2 regions of the Pectobacterium artocarpous genome follow, and region 2 is predicted to be linked to the other one. Evidence: predicted binding sites of a transcription regulator. Region 2 holds the regulator's gene; the other holds the start of a gene.

Region 1 (3,435 bases), on a different contig from region 2:
CGGGGTTAGCACTACGACGGTAGCGGGTGTTGGCGATAAAATTCTTATACGTGTTGTAGAACAGCGCGGTACGGAATGTAATTCCCTCCGTTGCTTCACCTTTTAAGCCCCATTCGACGTTGTTGCTGGTCTCTGTTTTGAGGTCGCTGTTGCCGATAAAAGCGTACTGGAAGGGGCCGGCATAGTTGGCGTCCAGGTTGGTGCTGCCATAAAGCTGGCTGGCATCCGGGAACTGCGCCCCACGACGGTACTGCACATAGGTTGTCAGTGTTGGGGTGATGTCGTAGAGGAAGCTCAGAGACGGCAGAACTTGCGTATCACTGTTGGCTTTACCGTACAGCTTGTTGACATCAGATTCATTGATCACGCTGCCGTCGCCGCTCAGACGAACCGTATTGGTCGGTTTGGTACGTTGATGAATGGCGCGTACGGCAGGAACAACCGAGAAGGCGTGCCCCGCCAGATCCCAAGTCACCGTATCCTGCACGAAGCCTCCAACGGTGTAGCTGTCGCTATCGGCTTCTGGCTGCATGATGTTATTGGCACCGGTTTGGTTAGGCGATTGTCTGAACGGGCGTTCTGTTTTGCTTTGGCTGGCGTTCAGACCCCAACTGAACTCGTGACGATCCCAGCTTTTCACCATATGGGTGTCGAATCCATAGGTGGTGACGTTGTAGTCGGAATAGACCCGGTGGCTATCCGCCGCCGCCATCCCTGTGGTTGCCGGCAGCCAGGTATTGTCGTGTGATTCGCTGTTTTGGAAGTAAATGCGGCTATCAACCAAATCGACCAGCGTATTGTTAACGGGCGTCCAGCGATCTTTCAGGCTGGCGGTCCAGCGGCGTGTCTCGCTGCTCTGTTGCGCTGTGCCGTAAATGGTGTTGTTGCCGCTTGGCAGATTACCCCAGTAGTCATAATGGGTGTGGTTGGTTTTGTGGTAGTAATCCAGCGTTCCGGTGAGTTGATGCTCGTTGTTGGCCTGCCAAATGCCGGACGCCAAAATGGCGTTAGAGTGCCAGTTGGCGGGGTAAGCGGCGATCTCGTCACTGTTATTACGCGTCTGCTGGCCGTCACGACGGCTGAGTACGACAACGCCACGCAGCTCGGCATCACCGCCTGCGGCGGTGATGCCGTTATGCCAACCATGGTTGGCGGAATCAAAATCACTCTGAAGACCAAAGTAGTCCTGCTTGCCTGCTTTGAGATAATCATCGGCAGATTTAGGGCGGAAGGAGACGCTGCCACCGAGTGCATTGATCGTATTTTCGGCGGAGGTGACGCCTGACTCAATCTCGACGCTGCTGTACAGGTAAGGGTCGATATAGTCGCGTCCCATACCGAACGTATTGAAGCCGGCACGGCTGGCGTAGCTGCGGCCTGTGGCATTGGGCAGCGCGATGCCATCGGTATCGATTGCCACTCGGTTGCTTTCAATGCCGCGAATGTTGTAGCCCGTGTACCCACCCCGGTCGAAGCCGCTCTTCCCTGTGTTACTGCCACCGCTGGTACCTGTTGCGCTCACCAGGGGCTGGTAACGCATGATGGTGCCAAAATTATTGCCGCCTTCTCTCTGCATGCCTGCGGCCGTCAGCGTCGTGCTCGAACCCGCTTTTTTCTCGATTTTTGGTGAGTTAACGACCATCACATCGTCGGTTTGTTCCGCTTTCGCCGCGGAATTATCCTGATTCTTCTCGCTGAGTGCGTTGTTGCCCGTGGTGCTATCCGCTGCCATGCTGTTCAGCGCGACGCCAGTCAAGATGCCGGTGAGAAGAATTTTATTTAAATTCTTGTTAATTAACATAATGATACTCTGCTATAAGGGTTGTTCTGGCCAGCGGCGTTGGGGAAATAGGGCGTGCTGGTAGCTAACGTCTGCAAAGGAAATGCAAGACGTCGAATAACATTAATTATCGCATGGAAATGATAATTATTATCAATATGCTAAGCATTATCATTTGTTGTTGCAACGATGATGAATAATTCTTAATGAAACGGTGTAGTGGCGATCGATGCCGCCATCGGATTTACATCAGCCATCGTCAGTGTGGAGCAGCGACACGGTTCTCTGCGAGATTGTTCCCTGTGACATCACCTCATCAGATAAGGTACTATTCCCGCCAAACATGCCGCCGCTATGGCGTGCCGGAAAGCGTAACCATCGCGCCGCGATGTGAAGGAAATGAGAGAAATGAGTGAGATGACTCATGACGGCGCAGAAAGCCTTGCGCTGAGCACGTTTACCGAAAATGCATACCTGAATTATTCCATGTACGTCATCATGGACAGGGCATTGCCGTTCATTGGCGATGGCCTGAAGCCTGTGCAGCGTCGCATTGTGTATGCGATGTCCGAACTGGGACTGAATGCCAGCGCCAAGTTTAAAAAATCTGCCCGTACCGTGGGTGACGTGCTGGGTAAATACCACCCGCACGGCGACAGCGCCTGCTATGAAGCGATGGTGCTGATGGCGCAGCCGTTCTCTTATCGCTATCCGCTGGTGGATGGTCAGGGGAACTGGGGGGCACCAGACGATCCGAAATCCTTCGCCGCCATGCGTTACACCGAATCGCGGCTGTCCAAATACGCTGAAATCCTGCTGTCGGAGTTAGGGCAGGGCACGGTCGATTACACCCCGAATTTTGACGGCACGATGCAAGAGCCGAAGATGCTGCCTGCGCGTCTGCCGAATATTTTGCTGAACGGCACCACCGGGATCGCCGTCGGCATGGCAACGGATATTCCGCCGCACAATGTGCGTGAAGTCGCTGCTGCTGCGGTAATGCTGCTGGAAAATCCAAAGGCCTCGCTGGACGAGTTATTGCAGCATGTGCAGGGGCCGGATTTCCCAACGGAGGCCGAAATCATCACGCCACGTGATGAAGTGCGCAAACTCTACCAGAATGGCCGTGGCTCGGTGCGTATGCGCGCCGTCTGGAAAAAAGAAGACGGCGAAGTAGTCATTACCGCCCTGCCGCATCAGGTTTCCGGCGCCAAAGTGCTGGAGCAGATTGCCAGCCAGATGCGTGCGAAGAAGCTGCCGATGATCGACGATCTGCGTGATGAATCCGATCACGAGAACCCGACCCGTCTGGTGCTGGTGCCGCGTTCGAACCGCATCGATTTGGATCAGGTGATGAACCATCTGTTCGCCACCACCGATCTCGAAAAGAGTTATCGCGTTAATATGAACATGATCGGTCTGGATGGTCGTCCTGGCGTGAAAGGGCTGGTCGAGATCCTGAGCGAGTGGCTGGTATTCCGTCGCGATACCGTGTGCCGTCGATTGAACTACCGTCTGGAAAAAGTGCTCAAGCGCCTGCATATCCTTGAAGGCTTGCTGATTGCGTTCCTGAATATTGATGAAGTTATCCATATCATCCGCACGGAAGATGAGCCAAAGCCCGTTCTGATGCGCCAGTTCAGCCTGAGTGAGAC
Region 2 (3,435 bases):
CATTCATAAAAAATGAAACATTATTGTTAACATAAAAATACACTTAAGGATATGTGCATTTGCTCCTAGACGATGACATAATCCATATCAATTATGTGGAATTTGGCCTCAGCAGGGATACGCTTCGTTTCTTTTACTGCCCTCCGCATTTCATATGTTCTTGATTTACGCCTCCTTACCGATACGAGTTTCTCCTGATGTGAGTGTCTGTTATTATTAATGGATAAGTGGGTGAAACATTACACCATACCATTAGGAATCAAGAGGTTATTCAATTCATGGCACTCATCGGAATATTCTTTGGCAGTGATACTGGTAACACTGAAAACATCGCCAAAACGATCCAACAGCAGTTAGGCACCAACGTTGCGGATGTTCATGACATCGCCAAAAGCAGCAAAGAGGACCTTGAAGGTTTCGATATCCTGCTGCTAGGTATTCCAACCTGGTATTACGGTGAAGCTCAGTGTGATTGGGATGACTTTTTTCCTTCACTGGAAGAAATTGATTTCACTGGGAAACTGGTTGCCCTATTTGGCTGTGGCGATCAGGAAGACTATGCAGAATACTTCTGTGATGCCATGGGCACCATTCGTGACATTATTGAGCCTCGCGGCGCGACGATTGTCGGCCATTGGCCAACAGAAGGCTATTATTTTGAAGCCTCTAAAGGGCTCGCCGACGACAATCACTTCATCGGCCTGGCTATCGATGAAGACCGTCAGCCTGAACTGACCAGCGAACGCGTAACAACGTGGGTGAAACAGATCAGCGATGAACTGAATCTGAAAGAGCTGGTTGGGTAAACCACGTTGGCTCTGATAATCACTATCAGAGCCAAAATAACATTGATAGGTAAAATCTTTCATAATAATTGATACATTTTTTTAACTTCTATCAGTAAACCTGTACAATAATCCCATCGGTTTTATATGTGCTTCACCATTTCCTCATTCATCAACAACGGATTGCGTTATATACCAGTAGTGTGAATGGGGACAATATTGTTAACATTCCCTTGTTTTCATTTTGTATGTGCGGTTCTATAATTGGGACGCTATTACATTTTTGCGCCGACCGATGTCATAGGCTAGGCAGCCTCCATTGATAAGTAAGCAACAGGACTAAACCCGCATGACTGACAACAATATCGCATTAAAGAAGGCCGGCCTGAAAGTCACTCTTCCAAGACTGAAAATTCTGGAAGTGTTACAGGATCCTGTCTGTCACCACGTCAGTGCGGAAGATTTATATAAGAGATTGATTGATATGGGCGAAGAGATTGGTCTTGCTACCGTCTATCGCGTACTCAACCAATTTGATGATGCGGGCATCGTCACTCGTCATAACTTCGAAGGGGGTAAATCCGTTTTCGAACTGACACAGCAGCATCATCACGATCACTTAATTTGCCTCGACTGTGGCAAAGTCATTGAATTCCGCGATGAATCTATCGAAGCACGCCAACGCGAGATCGCAGAAAGACACGGCATTAAACTGACCAACCACAGTTTGTATCTCTATGGGCATTGCAGTGAAGGGGATTGCCGCGAGGATGAAACCCTGCACGAATCAACACGATAAATCGACCGCATAAAAAATAAAACCGCCGAGGCGGTTTTATTTTTGTCTTCTTACTGGTGGCGTTAGCCTACCCAGGTATCACGCAGTCCAACCGTACGGTTAAACACCATATGTTCTGCACTGGAGTAAACGCGGTCGGCACAGAAGTAACCTTCGCGCTCAAACTGATACGCTTTCTCTGCTTCCGCCTGCACCAGGCTCGCTTCTACAAAACCTTGCGTAATCTTCAGTGAGTCTGGATTAATCGTCGACAGGAAGTCCTCCGCTGCGCCAGGGTTTGCCACACTAAACAGGCGATCGTACAGACGGAACTCCGCTGGCACCGCGTGTGCCGCAGAAACCCAATGGATCACACCTTTCACTTTACGGCCATCAGCCGGATCTTTGCTCAGCGTTTCCGCATCATAGCTACAGTAGATCGTGGTGATGGTGCCCTGCTCATCTTTATCAATACGCTCGGCTTTGATCACATAGGCATTACGCAGACGCACTTCTTTACCCAACACCAGACGCTTGTACTGTTTGTTGGCCTCTTCGCGGAAATCAGCGCGATCGATGTAAACTTCGCGGCTGAATGCAACCTGACGTGAGCCCATTTCTGGCTTGTTCGGATGGTTTGGCATCGTGACAAACTCTTCATGCCCGGCTGGAAGATTCTCGATCACCACTTTGACCGGATCCAACACCGCCATCGCGCGCGGGGCGTTCTCATTCAGATCGTCGCGGATGCAGGATTCCAGCGCGGCCATTTCCACGTTGTTATCCTGTTTCGTGACGCCGATGCGCACGCAGAATTCACGGATAGAAGACGCACTATAACCGCGACGACGCAGACCAGAGATAGTCGGCATACGTGGATCGTCCCATCCTTCAACGACATTTTCCGTAACCAGTTGATTCAACTTACGCTTGGACATAATCGCGTATTCAAGATTCAGGCGAGAGAACTCATACTGACGCGGATGGCAAGGAATGGTGATATTATCCAACACCCAGTCATACAGACGACGGTTGTCCTGGAATTCCAGCGTACACAGCGAATGCGTGATCCCTTCCAGCGCATCGGAAATGCAGTGGGTAAAGTCATACATCGGGTAGATGCACCACTTGTTACCCGTCTGGTGATGATCGGCAAATTTAATACGGTACAGCACCGGATCGCGCATTACGATAAAGGACGATGCCATATCGATTTTTGCACGCAGGCAGGCCGTACCTTCCGCAAATCCCCCGTTGCGCATTTTTTCAAACAGCGTCAGATTTTCCTGCACGGTACGGTCGCGGTAAGGGCTGTTTTTGCCCGGCGCCGTCAACGTACCACGGTATTCACGGATCTGCTCGGGCGTCAGTTCATCAACGTAAGCCAGCCCTTTACCGATCAACTCAACCGCATACGCGTGCAGTTGATCGAAATAATCAGAAGAATAGCGAACATCGCCGCTCCATGAAAAACCCAGCCACTCGACGTCACGTTTGATCGACTCAACGTATTCGATATCTTCTTTTACCGGGTTGGTGTCGTCAAAGCGCAGGTTACATTGCCCCTGATAGTCACGCGCGATACCAAAATTCAGGCAAATAGACTTGGCATGCCCAATATGCAGATAGCCGTTCGGCTCTGGCGGGAAACGCGTCTGAATATGGTCATGCTTACCGGACGCCAGATCTTCATCGATAATCTGACGGATAAAGTTGGTTGGGCGGGCTTCAGCCTCACTCATTCTTCATTCCTCAATGCTAAAACGACGTATAACCGACAATGATCCAACAAGCTACGCTGGGAAACAACCGTTAGTTTCATTTAATTATTCATAACGAAAAAAAAGGCGAGATTGCTATCTCGCCCTATCT

What was found. The regulator Fur, encoded in region 2, represses iron uptake genes when iron is present. The targets are predictions, from matches to a motif close to ATAATAATGAGAACNACTATCAA.
Region 1: ACKQAD_RS11120 (TonB-dependent receptor domain-containing protein) is a predicted target of Fur. The motif match lies at 1,915-1,937, and genes of this name have one in related genera.

The regions. Positions count from the first base shown of each region.
Region 1 is NZ_JBJXVK010000015.1:10,084-13,518, reverse strand. It holds gene ACKQAD_RS11120 (TonB-dependent receptor domain-containing protein) at 1-1,801, opposite strand, end outside; gene parC (DNA topoisomerase IV subunit A) at 2,189-3,435, shown strand, end outside.
Region 2 is NZ_JBJXVK010000006.1:149,729-153,163, forward strand. It holds gene fldA (flavodoxin FldA) at 279-806, shown strand; gene fur (ferric iron uptake transcriptional regulator) at 1,135-1,584, shown strand; gene glnS (glutamine--tRNA ligase) at 1,647-3,305, opposite strand.